2 regions of the Lelliottia jeotgali genome follow, and region 2 is predicted to be linked to the other one. Evidence: predicted binding sites of a transcription regulator. Region 2 holds the regulator's gene; the other holds the start of a gene.
The links. Region 2 encodes CRP, which controls carbon source genes, mostly activating them, when cyclic AMP is high. Its sites were predicted from a motif close to ATGTGANNNNNNTCACAT; they were not measured.
Positions count from the first base shown of each region.

Region 1 (5,597 bases), on a different contig from region 2:
GGGCGTTGTATAGCACCCAATTTTTCCATCAGTGCTTTATCTGACTGCCAGAATTAATGATCTTTTCCTGCCGCGTTTTTTTCGTTAACGTGAATCTGTTTACAAAAATTTAATAATCAGGGGCAAGGTATGACGCGTAAAGACGGGCTGCTGGCGTTACTGGTGGTCGTGGTGTGGGGGCTAAATTTTGTGGTCATTAAGGTGGGGTTGCATAACATGCCGCCGCTGATGCTGGCCGGTTTGCGTTTCTTACTGGTGGCCTTCCCGGCACTGTTTTTCGTCGACCGTCCAAAGATCCCGTTTCGTCTGCTCCTTGGTTACGGTCTGACCATCAGCTTCGGTCAGTTCGCCTTTCTGTTTTGCGCGATCAAATTCGGGATGCCCGCAGGACTGGCGTCGCTGGTATTACAGGCGCAGGCCTTCTTTACTATTATTCTCGGCGCGTTTGTGTTCGGTGAACGTTTGCAGGGTAAACAACTGGCGGGGATCACGCTGGCGGTGTTTGGTGTGCTAGTTCTGGCTGAGGCCAGTCTCAACGGTCAACATGTGGCGATGCTGGGCTTTATGTTGACGCTGGCGGCGGGGCTGAGCTGGGCATGCGGGAACATCTTCAACAAGCTGATTATGCAGCACGATGCACGACCGGCGGTGATGTCGCTCGTCGTCTGGAGCGCGCTGATTCCCGTGATTCCCTTTATGGTGGCGTCACTTATTTTTGACGGTCCGGCGCTGATGCTGACAAGCCTGATCGAGATTGACCTGACGACCATTCTGTCGCTGGTATATCTGGCGTTTGTCGCCACGATTGTCGGGTACGGGATTTGGGGAACGCTGCTGGGGCGTTACGAAACCTGGCGGGTTGCACCGCTGTCACTGCTGGTACCGGTCGTGGGTATGGCGAGTGCGGCAATTTTGTTGGGGGAAAAACTGACCACGCTGCAATTGATCGGTGCGGTGCTGATCATGGCCGGGCTGTACATCAACGTGTTTGGTTTGCGGTTGCGTCGGACGACGCGGGTCAGGGGATGAAAAAAGCCCCGCAATTAGCGGGGCAAAAACGAATCAGAGGTCGTGCTGATTGTAATACGGCACGCCTAATTCGTCGGATTTGTCGCTGCCCGCACCCATATGATTGAAATCAAACGGTGATTGTTCGTGTGCGGTAGGCAGAACCATCGTGGTGCGACTGTTCTGCTGGTTAGCGTGAGTGGTTTGCTCCGCAAAAGTCTGGCCGGAGACCAGCACCAGTAAGGTGAGGGCGGCGGAGGCGATAAATTTCATGATTTCCTCGGTTACGTCTTAATACAGGCGATTAGCAGTTACAGTGTGTTAGCGGATGCAGATATCGGGATTCACCGGGCATACTGGTGATTCGGTATTTATGCGGCGGCACGTCGAAATAGTTCTTAAATGTGCGGGTCAGGGTCTGTTGCGATTCAAACCCATAACGCTCTGCCAGATACAGAATCGGCTCGTTGCTCTCTTTCAGTTTCTGCGCAATTTCCGTCAGCTTACGGCTACGAATATATTGGCCTAAAGAATGACCGGTCTCTTTTTTGAACATCCGTTGCAGGTGCCATTTTGAGTAACCTGAACGCTCGGACACCTTTTCAAGTGAGAGCGGCGATTCCAGGTTCTCTTCGATCCAGTCCAAAATGCTATGAATAGTGATGGCGTCATTATTGCGTCTGGACATCGTCATACCTCTTTCTGTTTACGGCAGGATTTTCTTCAGCAAATGCTCAAGAGTGACCACTTCATCCGCCGTTAAGTTTTTTGTTAGTTCCTGGTGCAGTGTTTGTCCTACTAACTCATGACATTTTTCACACATCGCCGCGCCATCACTGGTGAGTTGCACCAGTACGCCGCGTTTGTCATTGGGGTTAGGGCGTCTTTCAATCCATCCTTTGCAGACAAGACGATCGAGCATGCGCGTGAGCGCCCCCAGGTCGACAGAAAGCACCTTTTTCAGCTCAACCGGGGTGATGCATACTTCGCAGCGAATGGAACACAGCACTTTGAACTGAGTCGCGGTGATGTCCATCGGAGACAGATAGTCATTGAGCAGGCGATCTTTTTTCTGGTTCACCATATGAATAAGACGGCCCAGTGGAATAATTTCGTTAAAGAGATCACTGGTGCTTTTCACAATGGTTGCCCTGGCAAGTAGTTTAATCACGGCAGATATTATTGCTCAGGCAAGTATAAGTCAACTGAATGTATCCGCCGATGCCACGATTTGCTAAAACGTTTCATGAACTTTTTTTGAGGCCTTTTAAATCATAAACATAACGGATGGTTATCTTTATCCAGCGGAAAACACTGCTTACGTTGTCTGCGTGGCTCACGCAAGGCATTTCACCGTATACTGTGAGGGTTGATTATGGAAAAGGACGACAACGCACTATGGTGGAATTATTTCAGGCAATAGGTCTTGGGCTGGTGGTGCTGTTGCCACTGGCAAACCCGTTAACAACTGTGGCGTTGTTCCTGGGGCTGGCGGGGAACATGAATACCGCCGAACGTAATCACCAGTCGCTGATGGCCTCGGTGTACGTATTCATTATCATGATGGTGGCGTATTACGCCGGACAGCTGGTGATGAACACGTTTGGGATTTCGATTCCTGGGTTGCGTATTGCAGGGGGCCTGATCGTCGCCTTTATCGGTTTCCGCATGTTGTTCCCGGCGCAAAAAGCGCACGAATCGCCGGAAGCCAAAAGCAAATCGGAAGAGATGGAAACGGAGCCTTCTGCCAATATCGCTTTTGTGCCGCTGGCGATGCCGAGCACGGCGGGTCCGGGTACGATTGCGATGATCATCAGTTCCGCTTCCACGGTTCGCGATGGCACGACGTTTTCGGCGTGGGTAGTCATGGTGGCGCCACCGCTGATCTTCGCATTGATTGGCGTGATTTTGTGGGCGAGCCTTCGCAGTTCAGGCGCGATCATGCGCTGGGTGGGTAAGGGCGGAATCGAAGCAATTTCCCGTCTGATGGGGTTCCTGCTGGTGTGTATGGGCGTGCAGTTTATTATTAACGGCGTGCTGGAAATTATTAAGACTTACCACTGACTTTTTGCCGGGTGGCGCTGCGCTTACCCGGCCTACTCTTCCCGTAGGCCCTGCAAGCGAAGCGCCGCTGGGCAAAAAACTACCCACGATGCGTCTGTTCTTCTAAGGCCACAGGCCATTTGCGGAATATCAGAATCGACCAGATAAATGCCGCCAGCGCCGGAATTGCCCCGAGATAGCCAATCGCCGACATTGAAAAATGCAGGCTTACCTGATTCCCGACCAGCGCCCCCGCGCCAATGCCTAAATTGAAGATCCCAGAGAAGAGCGACATCGCCACGTCGGTGGCGTCCGGGGCCAGCGCCAGCACTTTGACCTGCATTCCCAGGCCGATAATCATCATCGCCACGCCCCAGCAAATACTCAATATCGCCAGATTGGTCTCGCTTCCCGCCGCAGGCATCAGCAACACCAGACACAGCATCAGCATCCCGATTGCACCGCTCACCAGCAGCGACGCGTGCTGGTTGCCCAGTTTGCCAAACAGGATGCTGCCGATGATTCCGGCCCCGCCGAGGAGTAACAGCAAGACAGTGGCAAAGTTGGCGCTAAAGCCCGCGACCACCTGTACAAAAGGCTCGATATAGCTGTACGCCGTGTAATGGGCGGTGACCACAACCACCGTCAGCAGATAAATACTCATCAACGCCGGGCGGCGGAACAGCAGCGGCAGGCTTTTCAGCGAGCCAGAATGTTCGCTCGGCAATTTTGGCAGGAGTTTAATCAGACACAGAAGGGTGATTAACGCCCCCATGCCGATGGCAAAGAAGGTGGTTCGCCAGCCGAAATACTGCCCGACGATTCGCCCGATCGGCAAACCGAGCACCATTGCCAGCGCGGTTCCGGTTGCCAGCAGGCTCAGCGCCTGAGCGCGTTTGCCCGCCGGGGCCAGTCGAATGGCCAGCGAGGCGGTAATCGACCAGAAAATGGCGTGTGCAAAGGCGATACCAATCCGGCTAATCACCAGCACGGTAAAGTTCCACGCCAGGAACGACAATACATGGCTGGCGATAAACAACACAAACAGGCCAATCAGCAGCTTGCGCCGTTCCACTTGGCTGGTGAGAAGCATAAAGGGTAGCGACATCAACGCGACCACCCAGGCGTAGATAGTCAGCATGATCCCGACCTGCGCTGTTTCCATATGGAAACTTTGAGCAATATCGGAAAGCAACCCTACGGGCACAAATTCTGTGGTATTAAAGATAAACGCAGCAATGGCAAGCGTGACCACACGTAGCCACGCGACCTTGCGGGAAACCGTGTTCGAAGGCATAAGTATAATTAGGGTTCGTTGCTGAAAAGAGGAGAAGGCGATCTTAAAGCCTTCACTGGTTAAAAGACAATCATTATGTGATGTAGATCTCAAAGTTTACCTTATGCAACCGGTAGCGAAGGGCGTTGTTTTCCTTGAATATAAAGAACAGCACAATAAAAACAGGCGGTAACACGATGCAGGAAATTGATTTTTATCTGGTGGATGCCTTTAGCGATAAAGCCTTTGGCGGTAACGCAGCAGCCGTATGTCCGCTGGAAGAGTGGCTCCCGGACGAGATACTCCTCAGCATGGCGAAGCAACACAATCAGTCGGAGACGGCGTTTTTCGTGCGTACCGATGAGGGTTTTGAGCTGCGCTGGTTCACCACACTCTCTGAGATAGACCTCTGCGGACATGCCACGCTCGCGGCGTCGCATGTGATTTTTGAATACCTCGATTATCCACACACTGAGATCGAATTCTCGACCCGCTTCGTGGGTAAACTGACCGTTAAACGTAACGGCGACTGGCTGACGCTAAACTTCCCTGCATGGGCGAGTGAGCCGGTGGACAATGCGCCAGCGCTGCTGTTTTACGCTCTGGGGATCACCGAAGCGAAAGAAGTGCGCGTCGCGCGTGACTACATGGTGGTGCTGGAAAACCAACAGCAGGTCGAAGCGATTGCCCCGGATATCGCCGCGATGATCCCGCTGGATAAAATGGTCTGCATTACTGCACCCGGCGACAAAGCTGATTTTGTCAGCCGCTTCTTCTGTCCAGGAGAGGGCGTACCGGAAGATCCGGTGACAGGCTCTACCCACAGTATGCTAATCCCTTACTGGAGCGAAAAACTCGGCAAAACGCAGATGAATGCCCGCCAGGTGTCAGCCCGAGGCGGGGAGTTGCGCTGCGAGCTATTGGGCGATCGTGTGCTAATCGGCGGCCAGGCGACGTTGTACCTGAAAGGCAAAATCTTCCTGCGCGTGTAGGCCATACTGAAATGCCCGCACTGCGGGCATTTCAGGTAAGCGTTGTTCACGAGTGACGGGCATATTATCGCAATTCCTATACCAATACTGTATATAACTACAGCACCCCGCATTTTTGGCACTCTTTGTTAGATTCCCCTCAAGAAAGATAAGTTAACCGTATGACCCTTTGGCGATGGAGGCCGCTATGTTGATAACAAACAACAAAAGGAGCCTGCCATGTATTCCATTACCTCTGAATCTGCCTCTCATCCGGATATTGTGGCGCTGATCACCGC
Region 1 is NZ_JAENMQ010000001.1:259,793-265,389, forward strand. It holds gene eamA (O-acetylserine/cysteine exporter) at 130-1,029, shown strand; gene marB (multiple antibiotic resistance protein MarB) at 1,063-1,281, opposite strand; gene marA (MDR efflux pump AcrAB transcriptional activator MarA) at 1,313-1,696, opposite strand; gene marR (multiple antibiotic resistance transcriptional regulator MarR) at 1,715-2,149, opposite strand; gene JBO43_RS01235 (MarC family NAAT transporter) at 2,407-3,072, shown strand; gene JBO43_RS01240 (sugar transporter) at 3,152-4,348, opposite strand; gene JBO43_RS01245 (PhzF family protein) at 4,525-5,319, shown strand; gene JBO43_RS01250 (GNAT family N-acetyltransferase) at 5,539-5,597, shown strand, end outside.
Region 1: JBO43_RS01240 (sugar transporter) is a predicted target of CRP. The motif match lies at 4,424-4,441, and genes of this name have one in related genera.

Region 2 (5,597 bases):
ACTGCCGTCACCGTAAACCCGACCATCGCCCAGCCGTAGTTTTTACGGATAATCAAATACCCCACCAGAGTGATCACCAGCATCCCCAGCAGGGTGTAGCCATCGGGTACGTGGAAGTGCAGCGTCACCCCAGCAATCACCAAACCCGCGAACGTGCCGAGTGCCCGATGCAGAATGCGCACCCGCGTGGCGCCATATCCGTTCTGAGTGACAAACAGCACGGTCATTAAAATCCAGTAGGGTTTGGGTAAGTGCAGCGCCACGCCCATCAGGCTGGCCGCGCTGAGCATCACGCTGATGCGCGCGGCATTGCGCAGAGCGGCGGATTTCAGCGACAGATAGCTTTTGAGTGCAGGCAACAGCGGCAGCCGTTTTTGCTTATCGGCCATCAGGTCACGTGCATAGAGCGGACGCTGAGTTCTCAACACCCGCGCGATACGGCTGAAATGCCAGGCGCAAAACTGTCCGACCGGGTTATCCGGGTGCTGGCGCGCAATTTTCTCCAGCGCACCCAGCTGTTTATCCATCGTAAAGCGGGTCGGGTAGCGGTGATAAAGAATATCGTCCGCCAACACGCGCAGGCGAGTCGCGACCGTCTGGGCATTCCAGCGCAGCACTGCTTCGGCGTGGCTGCGCTCTACCAGTTTTTGCACCTCCTGCGGATGATGCAAGCTGACTGAGATATGTTCCTGCAGATCCAGCCCGACCTGGAAGGTACGCAGCAGGCGTTTGTATTCATGATTTTTATTGGCCGCCAGCATGTGCAGTTGTTGGTAACACTGGCTGATTAAATCGACCACTTTTTGCTGGCGCGACAGCAGCGGCGGCAATGATTTTTCCGGGTCTGCGTGCTGGGTCAGCAGGGTGTATTTCGCTTCGCAATAATCGGCGAGCTGAACGTACAGCAGGCTCAGGGATTCTCGCAGCGGCTGTTCCCGCCACATCCAGAACCAAAACCAGTTAAAAAGCCCGTACCACAGCGTGCCGGCGGCGTAGATCAGCAGCGGCTCCCAGACGGGCATATTCCCGGCGAGGCTCAGCGTGAATATCGCTGCAATCAGTGAAGCGGGCAGCAGGCGGGCGTGAAGTGCGCTGATCTCCGCCGTGACGCCCAGCGTCATCGCCAGCACGGTCAGGATTAAAGGCAGCGGGATATCGCGGGCCAGCAGCAGCTGTACGGCGAGGCTACACCCGGCAAACAGGCAGCCGCCGATAATCAGGCGTTTGAAAAAACGTTTGTGGGGAGTATCCAGACCGGCAATGTTGCAGCAGGCAGGAACAAGAGAAAAAAGCAGCCCCTGTTGCAGATGGCCCAGGACTAAACCAATGGCCACGGGAAGACATAACACCAGGGTTTGACGTAGTGCGTAGTTAACTTCCGGGTGATAAATCAGCCTGCGCCACATAATCGTCAGAGACAAAAACGGCGTGACACCTTGCGATGGCACGCCGTTTTTTCCGGAATTAACGCGTTCCGTAAACCACGATTGTTTTACCGTGGGCGGAGATCAGGTTTTGATCTTCCAGCATTTTCAGGATACGGCCAACGGTCTCACGAGAACAGCCGACGATCTGACCAATTTCCTGACGGGTAATTTTAATTTGCATACCGTCCGGGTGGGTCATGGCGTCAGGTTGTTTCGCCAGGTTCAGCAGTGTCTGCGCGATGCGGCCAGTAACGTCGAGGAAAGCGAGGTTGCCCACTTTCTCGGAAGTGACCTGCAGGCGGCGAGCCATCTGCGAAGAAAGACGCATCAGGATGTCCGGGTTGACCTGGATCAGCTGGCGGAATTTCTTGTAGGAGATCTCAGCGACTTCACATGCGGATTTTGCGCGCACCCAGGCGCTACGTTCCTGGCCTTCTTCAAACAGGCCCAGTTCACCGATGAAATCGCCCTGGTTCAGATAAGAAAGGATCATCTCTTTCCCTTCTTCATCTTTGATCAGCACTGCCACCGAGCCTTTGACGATGTAATACAACGTTTCCGCTTTTTCACCCTGGTGAATCAGCGTGCTCTTCGATGGGTACTTATGAATGTGGCAATGAGACAAGAACCATTCGAGAGTCGGGTCTGTTTGCGGTTTGCCAAGCACCATGCGCTGTTATCCTCTGTTATAAGCTGTCTCAGAGTCAAAATCGCATCCTGACTCTGGGGTTGCAATCGAATTCTTACCCGTACCTGGGAAGTTGGCTGTCACAATGTTTGCAGCCAGTAAAGTTTGATGTCCTCTGCATACATGTGTAACGTCAATGTATTACTGTAGCATCGAGACTGTTTTAGCATAGCTTTAGCCGCGTGTCTCCTGGTGTCTCGCTTCAGCATGATGCAGGTCGCCTTCCGTTGCGAGAATTGTAACGCACGCGTAATCTGTTCTGAAAAATGCAACTTTGGAGTTAATGAAAATGCAAGCGCGTGTGAAATGGGTTGAAGGTTTAACGTTCCTTGGCGAATCCGCTTCAGGGCACCAGATTTTGATGGACGGTAACTCCGGAGATAAAGCGCCAAGCCCGATGGAAGTGGTGCTGATGGCCGCTGGCGGATGTAGTGCGATCGACGTGGTGTCGATTCTGCAAAAAGGCCGTCACGATGTGACCGACTGCGAAGTGAAACTGACGTCAGAACGTCGTGAGGAAGCGCCACGTCTGTTTACGCACATCAATTTGCATTTTATCGTCACCGGTAAAGAGCTGAAGGATGCCGCGGTGTCCCGCGCGGTAGATTTGTCTGCGGAGAAGTACTGCTCTGTGGCGTTGATGCTGGAAAAAGCGGTAAAGATTACGCATTCGTATGAAGTGATTGACGCCTGATTCGTTGGCGGGTGGCGATTCGCTAACCCGTCCTACAAAGGCAACATCTGCGGTATTTTGCCCGATGGCGCGACGCTTACCGGGCCTACAAAAGCCTGAATGTAGGCCGGATAAGCGCAGCGCCATCCGGCAACAGACCTTAGGCGATCTTCTTGCCTTCCATCAGCCGTTGCACCAGCGGCATCATGATCAATTCCATCGCCAGCCCCATTTTGCCACCCGGCACCACCAGCGTATTGATGTGCGAGATAAACGAGCCCTGCAGCATCGCCAGCAGCCACGGATAATCAATATCGTCCAGATTGCGGAAGTGGATCACCACAAAACTCTCGTCCAGCGAAGGGATCGTTTTTGCCGCAAACGGGTTGGACGTGTCCACTGTGGGAACGCGCTGGAAGTTGATATGAGTGCGGGAAAACTGCGGCGTCAGGAAGTTAATGTAATCTTCCATCGAACGCACTACCGAATCCATCACCGCTTCGCGCGAATGGCCGCGCTCGCTCATGTCGCGGGTCAGCTTCTGAATCCACTCCAGATTGACAATCGGCACCACGCCGACCAGCAAATCCACGTGGCGCGCCACGTCGTGCTGCGGAGTCACCACGCCACCGTGTAATCCCTCATAAAACAGCACATCGGTCGGTTCCGGCAGCGGCTGCCACGGTGTGAAGGTACCAGGCACCTGATTCCACGGCACCGCTTCGTCATAGGTGTGCAGATATTTGCGTGACTGACCTTTACCCGTATGTCCGTAATCCTGGAAAGTCTGTTCCAGCAGGCCGAAGTCGTTGGCGTCTGGCCCGAAATAGCTGATGTGCTTGCCTAAATCGCGGGCCTTGCGGATAGCCATGTCCATTTCAGGACGGGTGAAGCGATGAAAACTATCGCCCTCAACCTCGGCAGCACGCAGATTGAGCTGCGCGAAGATCTTGCGAAAAGCGAGGCTGGTGGTCGTGGTTCCCGCACCACTCGAACCCGTGACGGCAATAACCGGATGTCTGGCGGACATAGCAACTCCCTGACTGGAAAGATGGAACAATCAACCGCGAAACTGATTGCGCGGCATGATGTTGACGGTTTCGTGCAGTTCTGACCACACCAGCAACACCTCGCCACTTTGTAGCTGCCGTTTTACATCGGCGACCTTTTGTTCAAGCGAACGTTCATGTTCACCATAATCGGTGCCTTCGCGTAATACAAAGCTTTCAATCAGGCTATCCAGCGTTTCGGGAGCCAGATCCTGCCAGGGAATCATCATTTTACTCTCTCCAGAAAAGGGGTTAACCAGTCGGGGATGCGCGACTCCAGCCACATTTTCGGGCGGCGCAACGTGCCGCCGATAAAGCCGACGTGGCCGCCGTGCTCCGTCAGTTGATACTGCACGTTTGCAGGCAGATGTTCCGGCGCGGGAATGGAGTGATGATCCATAAAGGGATCGTCCTTCGCATGGATGATCAGCGTCGGTTTGGTTATCTGGTTCAGCAACGGCATGGCGCTACACTGACGATAATAGTCGATGGCGTCAGCAAAGCCGTGGATCTTCGAGGTGATCATATCGTCAAACTCGCGCAGGCGACGCATACGCTTCAGCTGTTGCAGGCTGATCGGCAGGGTATCTGGATAGGCCTTCAGCTTACGTGCGGCGTTAGCCTTGAGTAAGTTCAGCAGGTAGCGCTGATAGACGCGTGAAAAGCCCTTTTCCATATGATAGCTGCACTGCTCAAGCATAAACGGCGCGGAGACGATCACCGCCGCATCCAGTGGGACCGTGTCGCTCTCTTTAGCCAGCAGGCAGGCGAGCATATTGCCACCCAGGGAATAGCCCACAGCGGCGGTCGGCACGCTGCCGTAGCTGTTCTTCAGCCAGTGCAAAAACCAAGTGCCGTCTTCGGTTTCACCGGAGTGATAAATGCGCTCGCGACGATTCGGTTCACCGCTACAGCCGCGAAAATGCATCACCACGCCGAGCCAGCCACGCTCTTTTGCCGCGTGGATCAGGCCGTGGGCATACGGGCTGTGGAGACTGCCTTCCAGACCGTGAAACAACACCAGACGCGGTTTATGTTTAGCCTGTTCAGGATCTTCGCTCCAGGCTAAATCCACGAAATCACCGTCCGGCAGGTCGAGACGCTGCCAGTGCGGCGTAAACTGCAGTTTTCGGCGCAGCAGCCTCGGCAGCATGGTCTGCAGGTGTGGGTTCGCCACGCCCCGCATGGGCACGAAGTCTGCGCTCTCAGCGCCTGCGATCTCGAAATCTGATGGAATAATTTGGGTCATAACGATGCAATGTTAATTCTTGTCAGCCATTTACTATACCTGCCGAATTGTACCCTGTTTATGAAAACGAGGGGCGTTTACCTCTGATTTAGCCCTTTCTGCCGCCTCTGACATTTTTTCGCGCGATGTGAACTGATCTCGATCACAAATCTTTACCTCGATTATTACTCTCAGGCTAATGATTCCACTCTACGCTTAATTGATGCCTTTCTCACCAGGGCGCACACTTTGTTCAGCGTTAAGCAAATCAGAATGATGTGCTGAATCAGGAGGTTAATAATGTTATCTGGGCAAACACCCGCCCGTGTCTGGAACACGCGACGCACTGAAAAAGCGCGCCGCCTGGCTTCTGTCCCGGTGCAAGGCAAGGTTCTGCCAACCGACGATCTTGTCGCCATGCTGGAAAAACTGATTGCGCCGGGCGACAAAGTCGTTCTGGAAGGCAACAACCAAAAGCAGGCCGATTTTCTGTCCCGCTCTCTGGCCGAAGTAAATCCGCAAATCGTTCACG
Region 2 is NZ_JAENMQ010000015.1:20,039-25,635, reverse strand. It holds gene JBO43_RS20560 (YccS/YhfK family putative transporter) at 1-1,406, opposite strand, end outside; gene crp (cAMP-activated global transcriptional regulator CRP) at 1,465-2,097, opposite strand; gene JBO43_RS20550 (OsmC family protein) at 2,405-2,809, shown strand; gene JBO43_RS20545 (phosphoribulokinase) at 2,949-3,818, opposite strand; gene JBO43_RS20540 (YheU family protein) at 3,849-4,067, opposite strand; gene JBO43_RS20535 (hydrolase) at 4,064-5,086, opposite strand; gene mdcA (malonate decarboxylase subunit alpha) at 5,366-5,597, shown strand, end outside.